2 linked regions of the Halorhodospira halophila SL1 genome follow. The protein of the gene in region 1 binds, or shares a complex with, the protein of each later gene. Links are inferred from orthologs where the notes say so. Each region holds a gene or a part of one and is shown on either strand. Other genes may lie near its edges.

Region 1 (5,200 bases):
GACCTCGGCCTCCAGGTCGGTGGTGACCCGGCCTTCGGCGCGATCGGTGAAGGCGATGTGGGCGCCCATGGTCCGCACCCGAACCGCTCGCTCCGCGCGCCCGGCGGGCAGTCCGTCGCGGCAGGTGCCGGGATACACCACGCCGATGGGGCCGTGGGCGCTGGCGGCAGCCTGGATCTCCTTGCGCGTGCACCCGCAGGGATAGGCCAGGCCCTGCTCACGCAGGGTCTCGATGGCCGCTTGGTACGCGGTGCCCCGCTGGCTCTGATAGACCACCGGCCCGTCCCACTCCAGGGCGTAGGTCGTCAGGGTGTGCAGGATGGCATCGGCGGCGCCGGGCTCCTCCCGGGGCGGGTCCAGGTCGTCGATGCGCACATGCCACACCCCGCCGTGGTGGCGGGCCTCGATCCAGCCCCCCAGTGCCGCCACCAGGGAGCCGAAGTGCAACGGCCCCGTCGGCGACGGGGCGAAGCGGGTGGCGAAAGGCGGGCCGGGGGGCGTCATGCCGGCGGCGGGTTCAGCGGCCGTGGTGCTCGGCCTCGACCGTGGTCCAGATCCCGCCGCGGACATTGAAATGCGCCGTCAGCTTCATGTAGCGCGGCTGCGTGGCGGCGACCAGGTCACCAAGGATCTGGTTGGTCAGGGCTTCGTGGAACCCGCCCACGTCGCGGTAGGACCAGATGTAGAGCTTCAGCGACTTGAGCTCCACGCAGTGCCGTTCCGGGATGTACTCCAGGTTGAGTGTGGCGAAGTCGGGCTGGCCGGTCTTCGGGCACAGGCAGGTGAACTCCGGGATCTCCATGCGGATGGTGTAATCCCGTTCCGGGTTGGGGTTTTCGAAGGTCTCCAGCGTTTTCGACGGTTCCGTTGACATGGCTTTCCAAGGGTCCGGTGAGGCTTGATAATGGCCCGTTATCCTAACCGGACGCGCCCGTCGTCTCTACGATGCATCTCAAGCGGATCAAACTCGCCGGCTTCAAGTCCTTCGTGGACCCGACCTCCGTGCCCCTGCCGGGGCGCATGGTCGCCGTGGTGGGGCCCAACGGCTGCGGCAAGTCCAACATCATCGACGCCGTGCGCTGGGTCATGGGCGAGAGCTCGGCCAAGCACCTGCGCGGCGAGTCCATGACCGACGTCATCTTCAGCGGCTCCAGCGCCCGCTCGCCGGTTGGCAAGGCCAGCATCGAGCTCGTCTTCGACAACAGTGATGGCGCCATCGGCGGGCAGTACGCCGCCTACAACGAGATCTCGGTGAAGCGACAGGTCAACCGCGAGGGGCAGTCGCAGTATTCCCTTAACGGCACCCGCTGCCGGCGCCGCGACATCTCCGATGTCTTCATGGGCACCGGGCTGCGGCCGCGCGGCTACACCATCATCGAGCAGGGCATGATCTCGCGGGTGATCGAGTCCCGCCCCGAGGAGCTGCGCGTCTACCTCGAGGAGGCGGCGGGGATCTCCGTCTACAAGGAGCGGCGGCGGGAGACCGAGCGGCGCATCCGGGATACCCGCGAGAACCTGGAACGCCTCGAGGATGTCCGGGACGAGGTCCACAAGCAGCTCGAGAAGCTGCGTCGCCAGGCCGAGACCGCCGAGCGCTACCGGACGTACAAGGCCGAGGAGCGGCGACTGCGCGGCGAACTCTCACTGCTGCGCCTGCGCGATCTGGATCAGCGCATCGGCGAGCGCGACGCCAGTATCCGTGATCAGGAAAATCAGCGCGAGGCCGCGGTGGCGGAGCAGCGCCGCGCCGAGCGCGAGATCGAGGCCCTGCGCGAGTCCGCCCGCGAGCGCCACGAGGCCCTGAATACCATCCAGGGTCGCTACTACGAGATCGGCGCCGAGATCGCCTCCGTGGACGAGCGGATTCAGAGCGCCCGCGACCTGCGCCGGCGGCGTGAAGAGGAGCTGGCCGAGGCGAGTCGCGCACTCGAGGAGCTCGATGGCACCGTCACCGCCGACCAGGAGAAACGGGCCGTCCTTGAGGAGCGGGTCGAGGAGCTGGAGCCCGCCCTGGAGGCGGCCAGCGAAGAGGAGCAGGTGGCTGAATCGGCCCAGGAGGACGCCCGCGGGCGCCTCGACGCCTGGCGCGACGAGGCCGATTCGGTCCGCAGCGAGCAGACCGCGGCGCAGCGCCGCGAGGAAGTGGAGCGGACCCGTCACGATGCAGCCGCCCGGCGTGTCCGTGAGCTCGATGAGCGCATCGAGGCCCTCGACGATGAGCACGAGTCGGTGGACCTGCATGCCCTGGAGAGCGCCATCAGCGAGCTGGAGGCGGAGGAGGAGCAGCTCTCCGCCGAGCTCGAGGATCTGCAGCAGCGCCGCGATGCCGCCGCCGAGGAGCTGGAGACCCGGGCCGCCGAGCGGGACCAGGTGGCCCAGGAGCTGGAGGCGGCGCGTGAGGCCGTCTCCGGGACCCGCGCCCGGCTCACGTCCCTGGAAACCCTTCAGGAGTCGGCCCTGGGGCGACGCGGGGATGAGCGTCACGCCTGGCTCGAACGACGGGGTTGGGCCGGCGCACCGCGCCTGGCCGAGACCGTGCGCGTGGATGAGGGTTGGCAGCGCGCGGTGGAGGCGATCCTCGGCGACGCCCTGCAGGGTGTCTGCATTGAGCCGCACTCGCTGCCCAGCGAAGGGGCGCCGGACGGCGGACCGCTGACCCTGGTCGGCGATGCCCAGCAGCTGCCCGCACCGGAGGAGGACCGCCTGGCGGCGCGTGTGCACGGCAGTGAGGCGGCCCGTGAGCTGCTGGCCGGGATCCGCTGCGCCGCGGATGCTGCTGCCGCGGAGGCGCTGCGCCCCGGTCTGGCCGCCGGCGAGACCGTGGTCACCCCGGACGGGGTCTGGATGGGCGCCAACTGGGTGCGCCTGCCGGGGCAGGAGGATGCCGAGAGCGGCGTGCTCGAGCGCGAGCAGGAGATCCAGACCCTGCGCGAAGAGGTGGAGGCCGCCGAGGCGCGGGTCCAGGAGGCCGAGGGACGGCTGGCCGACGCGCGGGGTGGCGCTGCCGAGGCCGAGCGCCGCCGCGACGAGTTGGCCGCCGAACTGGGGCCGTTGCACCGCCGCCACGCCGATCTGCAGGCGCGTCTGGAGCACCGTCGGGAGGCGCTGGACCGGGCCCGGGCGCGGCGCGAGGAGCTGGCCAGCGAACGCAGCCGGTTGGTCGAGCAGCGTGATGCCGCCCGCGAGGAGCAGGAAGAGGCCGCCGCCGCTGCCGAGGAGGCGGCCGCCGGCGCCGCCACCGCCGCCGAGCGGGCCGCCGAGGTGGAGGCGCAGCAGCAGGATCAGCGTGAGCAGCTGGAGCGGGCCGGCGAGCGTCTGCGCGAGGCGCGTGAGCGCCGCTACGACCTCTCCGGCAAGCTCGAGAGCGCCCGCACGGCCCTGGAATCCGTGCGCGAGCAGTTGCGCCGAGCCGAGGAGCAGCGCGAGCGCTACGCCCGTCGTCGGGAGGAGTTGGCGAGCGCCCTGGCCGGGGACGAAGACCCGGTGGCCGAGCTGACCGAGAAGCGCGAAACCCTGCTGGCCCGCCGTTCCGAGGCGGAGACGCAGCTGGCCGAGGCGCGCAGCCAGGCCGAGCACTTGGATCACCAGCTGCGCGAGCAGGAGCAGGCGCGCACCGAGGCCGAGCAGCGCGCCGAGCGGCTGCGCGAGGGACTGGAGGCGCTGCGCCTGGAGACCGGTGAGCTACGGGTCCACCGCAGCCACGAAGCCGACGCCCTGGCCGAGCTCGGCGAGTCGGAGGCCGACGTGGCCGAGCGGTTGGCCGAGGACGCCACCGTGGATGCCTGGGAGAAGGCGCTGGAGCAGACCACCGAGCGCATCCGCCGGTTGGGGTCGGTGAACCTGGCGGCCATCGACGAGTGCCAGCAGCTGGAGGAGCGCCGCGGCTATCTGGATGAGCAGCACGCCGACCTCAACGAGGCCCTGGAGACCCTGGAGACGGCGATTCGCCGCATCGACCGGGAGACCCGCGCGCGGTTTCGTGAGACCTTCGATCAGGTGAACGAGGGCCTGGGCCGCTTCTTTCCGCGGCTGTTCGGGGGCGGGCGCGCCTACCTGGAACTGACCGACGACGACCTGCTGTCTACCGGGGTGGTGGTCATGGCGCAGCCGCCGGGTAAACGGGTATCGAGCATCCATCTGCTCTCCGGCGGCGAGAAGGCGCTGACCGCGGTCGCGCTGGTCTTTGCCATCTTCAACCTCAACCCGGCGCCGTTCTGCCTCCTCGATGAGGTGGACGCCCCGCTCGACGAGGCCAACGTCGGCCGCTTCTGCGACCTGGTCGAGGAGATGTCGGAGAAGGTCCAGTTCGTGCTGATCACCCACAACCGGACCACCATGGAGCGCGCCTCCCATCTGCTCGGTGTCACCATGAATGAGCCCGGCGTCTCGCGACTGGTGGCGGTGGATGTGGACGAGGCGCTCGATATCGCCGAGCCCGGATAACGGAGAAAGACCCATGGACGCGATGCGTTGGACCATCCTGGGCGTAGGGGTGCTGGTATTGCTGGCGATCTACGCCTTTGGCCGGTGGCGGGATCGGCGCCGCCGGAGCGCCCAACAGGAGCCGGCCCCCGGTGGGTCGGAGCGCGCAGCCGCGGGGGGCGGTCGCGCCACCGGTGGGGGCGTTGGCGGAGCCGGGACCGACGGCCCTGCTGATGATGTGCGCCCCGGCAAGACGGAGCGCCCGTTGATTGACGACGACGAGCTGCGTGGCCTCGACGATCTCCTCGCCGAGCAGGAGGAGCTCGCCCCGGAAGAGCTCGATCTGGGGCTCGACCTGGGCGAACGCCCGGCGTCGGGCCGGGCGGCGTCCACGCACGCAGACGAGCAAGGCGGAGCCGGGCCCTGGTGGCAGAACGGGGATGACGCGGCGGGCGATGCGGCCGGGCCGGCTGAGGATCGGAGCGCTTCGCCGCGCCGTTCGGCGGCCGCCGAGGCTGCGCGGGCCGGCCTGGCACCCGCCGAGCAGCCGCCGCAGACGCCGGATGACAGCGGGCAGCCGGCCCACGGGACGTCCTCTGTCGCTGAACCACAGCCGGCGGATCGGGCCGGCACCGAGCCGGCGCTGGATACCAGCCCCGGCGGTGGTGAGCCGGGAGCGGAGGCCGCGCCGCGCGAGGCGGCCCCGGAATCGGCGAAGGCGGGTGTGGGCTCCCCCTCGCGGACCGAGGAGCCGAAACCCCTGAAGCTCTCGCCGGCC
Region 2 (3,562 bases), 1.4 Mb from region 1 along the record:
CTCCTCGGTGACTTCACCGTGGATCCGGCAGGCGTACTCGCGCTCGACACCGGTGGAGGGGTGCATCAGGGCGTTGGCCAACTCGCCATCATTGGTGAACAGGAGCAGGCCCTGGCTGTTGATATCCAGCCGCCCGACGGCGATCCACCGCCCGGGCGTGCGCGGCAGCCGCTCAAAGACCGTCGACCGACCTTCCGGATCGGAGCGGGTGGTCACCTCGCCCTCGGGCTTGTTATAGAGCAGGACCCGCCGCGGCGGCTCGCGGTGGACCCGCTGCACCGTGCGGCCGTCCAGCTCCACGTGATCGCGGGGCCGTGCGCGGTCGCCGAGCTTGGCCGTACGCCCCTCGATGCGCACGCGTCCGGCCTGGATGGCCGCCTCCATCTCGCGGCGCGAGCCGAGCCCGGCACGCGCCAGCACCTTCTGCAGTTTCTCCCCTGCGGGTTGATTCCCACCGTCACTCGTCACGGGTCGCCCCCTGTTGTTCATCGCTGGTTGCCGGATCCTCGTCGCTTTCGTCGCCCTCGTCGGGCAGACGCAGATCCAGCTCCAGATGCGCCTGGTCCGGATCCTGCAGCGTGGCCAGATCCGGAAGCTGATCCAGCCCGCGCAGGTTGAAGTGTTCGAGGAACCCCCGGGTGGTGGCGTACATCGCCGGGCGCCCCGGCACGTCCCGGCGCCCCACCACGCGGATCCAGCCGCGCTCTTCGAGCGTGCGGATGATCGAGGTGCTGACGCTGACCCCGCGCACCTGTTCGATCTCCCCCCGGGTGATCGGCTGGCGGTAGGCGATCAGGGCCAACGTCTCGAGGACAGCCCGTGAGTAACGGGCCGGCCTCTCCTCCCAGAGCCGCGAGACCCATGGGGCCATCTCGGCGCCAACCTGGATGCGGTAGCCGCCGGCCACCTCGCGGATCTCGATCCCGCGACCCTGGTAGTCCGCGGAGAGCTCGGCCACGGCCCGACGGATGTCATCCCGGCTCGGGGCCCGGTCGGCATCGAACAGACCCTGGATGCGCTCGAAGGTCAGGGCTTCGCCGGCGGCGAGCAACGCCGCCTCGATGATCTGCTTGAGTGGTGGCATGTTCATCGCGCGCGGATATAGATCGGGGCAAAGGCGTCGGCCTGGACCAGTTCCACCATGGACTCGCGCACCAGTTCGAGCAGCGCGAGGAAGGTCACGACCACTCCGGTGCGCCCCTCCTCGACCTGAAACAGCGCCTGGAACGGGGTGTAGCGCTCATTGTTGAGCCGACTCAGGGTATCGCTCATCCGCTCACGGATGCTGATCGCCTCACGCTCAACCTGGTGGTTCTCGTTCAGCTGCGCCCGGCGCATGACCTCCGAGAAGGCCAGCACCAGCTCGCGCAGGCTGACCGCCGGCGGTTGCGCCTGGGGCTGGCACGCCGGCGCCTCGGCCGCCGCCGGGAAGATGTCCCGCCCCACCCGGGGGAGTTCGTCGATCTGCTCGGCCACCTTCTTGAAGCGCTCGTACTCCTGCAGCCGACGGATCAGCTCGGCCCGCGGGTCGTGGTCCTCCTCCTCGTCCTCCTCGGCCGCCGCCGGCCGGGGGAGCAGCATGCGCGATTTGATCTCCGCGAGCATGGCCGCCATCACCAGGTACTCGGCGGCCAGCTCCAGGCGCATCTCCCGCATCAGCTCGACATACTCCATGTACTGCCGTGTGATCTCGGCGATGGGGATATCGAGGATGTCGAGGTTCTGTCGCCGGATCAGGTAGAGGAGCAGGTCCAGCGGCCCCTCGAACGCCTCGAGGAAGACCTCGAGGGCGTCCGGGGGGATGTAAAGGTCGTCCGGCAGCCGCCGCAGCGCTTCATCGCCGACGCGGGCCACCGGCTCGCCGCCGCCGGCTGGATCCTCGGCAGGGGTCGCCTCGGCGGCGGTCTCGCTCACCGGTACTCCAGGCCCATGGCACTGCGCACCTCGCCAAGGGTCTCTCGCGCCTCCTCGCGGGCCTGCTCACAGCCGTCGACGATGACCGAGCGCACATGCTCGGGATCGTCCTCGTACTCCCGCGCCCGCTCGCGGATCGGCGACAGCTCGGCCTCGACGGCGTCGATGATGCAGCGCTTGCACTCCAGGCAGCCGATGCCGGCGGTGGTGCAGCCCTCCTGCACCCACGCACGGGTCGACTCGTCAGAGTAGACCTGGTGGAAGTCCCAGACCGGGCACTTCTCGGGATTCCCGGGGTCATTGCGGCGCACCCGGGCCGGGTCCGTGGGCATGGTGCGCAGCTTGCGGACCACGTCGTCGGTGGGCTCACGCAGGCCAATGGTGTTGTCGTAGGACTTGGACATCTTACGGCCATCGAGCCCGGGCATCTTCGCCGTCGGCGTCAGCAGCACCTCGGGCTCCGGCAGCAGCTCCCGTGTGGTGCCGTCGAGGTAGCCGAAGAGGCGCTCGCGGTCGGCCACGGTGATGTTCGGCTGCCCCTCGAGCAACGCGTGCGCCACCTCCAGGGCCTCGCGATCGCCATCCTGCTGGTAGCGCCGGCGCAGGTCCTGGTAGAGGCGGGCGTTTTTCTTGCCCATCTTGCGCGCCGCCTCCTGGGCCTTCTCTTCAAAATCCGGCTCGACGCCGTAGAGGTGGTTGAAACGGCGGGCCACCTCGCGGGTGAGCTCCAGGTGGGCCACCTGGTCTTCGCCCACCGGCACCTCGGTGGCCTTGTAGATGAGCACATCCGCCGATTGAAGCAACGGGTACCCGAGGAAACCGTAGGTGGACAGGTCGCGGTCGTTCAGCTGCTCCTGCTGATCACGGAACGTTGGCACCCGCTCGAGCCAGCCCAGCGGGGTCATCATCGACAGCAGTAGATGGAGCTCCGCGTGCTCGGGCACCCGGGACTGGATGAACAGCCGTGCCAGCTTCGGGTTGACGCCGCAGGCCAGCCAGTCGATGACCATGTCCCAGACATTGTCCCCGACCACCCAGGGGGTCTCGTAGTGGGTGGTTAGGGCGTGCCAGTCGGCAACGAAGAAGAAGCATTCGTACTCGTTCTGCAGGCGCACCCAGTTCTTGAGCACGCCGTGGTAATGGCCCAGATGCAGCCGTCCCGTCGGGCGCATGCCCGACAGGACGCGGCTGGGTCGTTGGTTGATGTTAGCCAAGCAACGCTCCTTATCGTTGATTCGCGATTCGAGCCGGGGCGCTCAAGCGCCCTGGAAGACGCGGGTATCGCCGACCCCTTCGCGGATGACCTCGGCGGCCTCGCCGGTGAGATCGATCACGGTACTGACGCCACCGCCGGTGGGACCGCCGGCCACGACGGCATCGATCAGCTTGCCGATGCGCTCCTGGATCGCCTCGGGGTCATTGAGCGGCATGTCGTCACCGGGCATTTGCAGCGTGACGCTCATCAGGGGCTCACCGAGGGTGTTGAGCAACGCCCGGCTCGCCGGGTGATCCGGCACGCGGATGCCGATGGTCTTGCGCTTGGGGTGCTGCAAGCGCCGGGGGACTTCGGAGGTCGCCCGCAGGATGAAGGTGTACGGCCCCGGGGTATGGGACTTGAGCAGGCGATAGGCGTAGTTTTCCATCTTGG

The links.
Region 2: the proteins of smc (region 1) and HHAL_RS02965 are in contact, whole or in part, in a crystal structure (PDB 3ZGX), measured with the Bacillus subtilis proteins. The link is inferred for Halorhodospira halophila SL1 from one-to-one orthologs.

Annotation. Positions count from the first base shown.
Region 1 is NC_008789.1:2,057,857-2,063,056, reverse strand. Bases 569-4,643 are described here. They hold smc (chromosome segregation protein SMC), read left to right. Parts: upstream 569-945; coding sequence 946-4,443; downstream 4,444-4,643. Other genes in these bases: HHAL_RS12740 (cell division protein ZipA C-terminal FtsZ-binding domain-containing protein), read left to right, coding at 4,457-4,643; queF (preQ(1) synthase), read right to left, coding at 569-874. Also shown: tRNA glutamyl-Q(34) synthetase GluQRS, read right to left, coding at 1-504; more of queF, read right to left, coding at 518-568; more of HHAL_RS12740, read left to right, coding at 4,644-5,200. UniProt on the Bacillus subtilis protein: Required for chromosome condensation and partitioning.
Region 2 is NC_008789.1:658,588-662,149, forward strand. What follows is about bases 1-3,000. They hold HHAL_RS02965 (segregation and condensation protein A), read right to left. Parts: upstream 1,915-3,000; coding sequence 1,087-1,914; downstream 1-1,086. Other genes in these bases: rluB (23S rRNA pseudouridine(2605) synthase RluB), read right to left, coding at 1-468; scpB (SMC-Scp complex subunit ScpB), read right to left, coding at 458-1,090; HHAL_RS02970 (tryptophan--tRNA ligase), read right to left, coding at 1,911-3,000. Outside these bases: more of HHAL_RS02970, read right to left, coding at 3,001-3,128; HHAL_RS02975 (L-threonylcarbamoyladenylate synthase), read right to left, coding at 3,171-3,562. UniProt on the Bacillus subtilis protein: Participates in chromosomal partition during cell division. May act via the formation of a condensin-like complex containing Smc and ScpB that pull DNA away from mid-cell into both cell halves.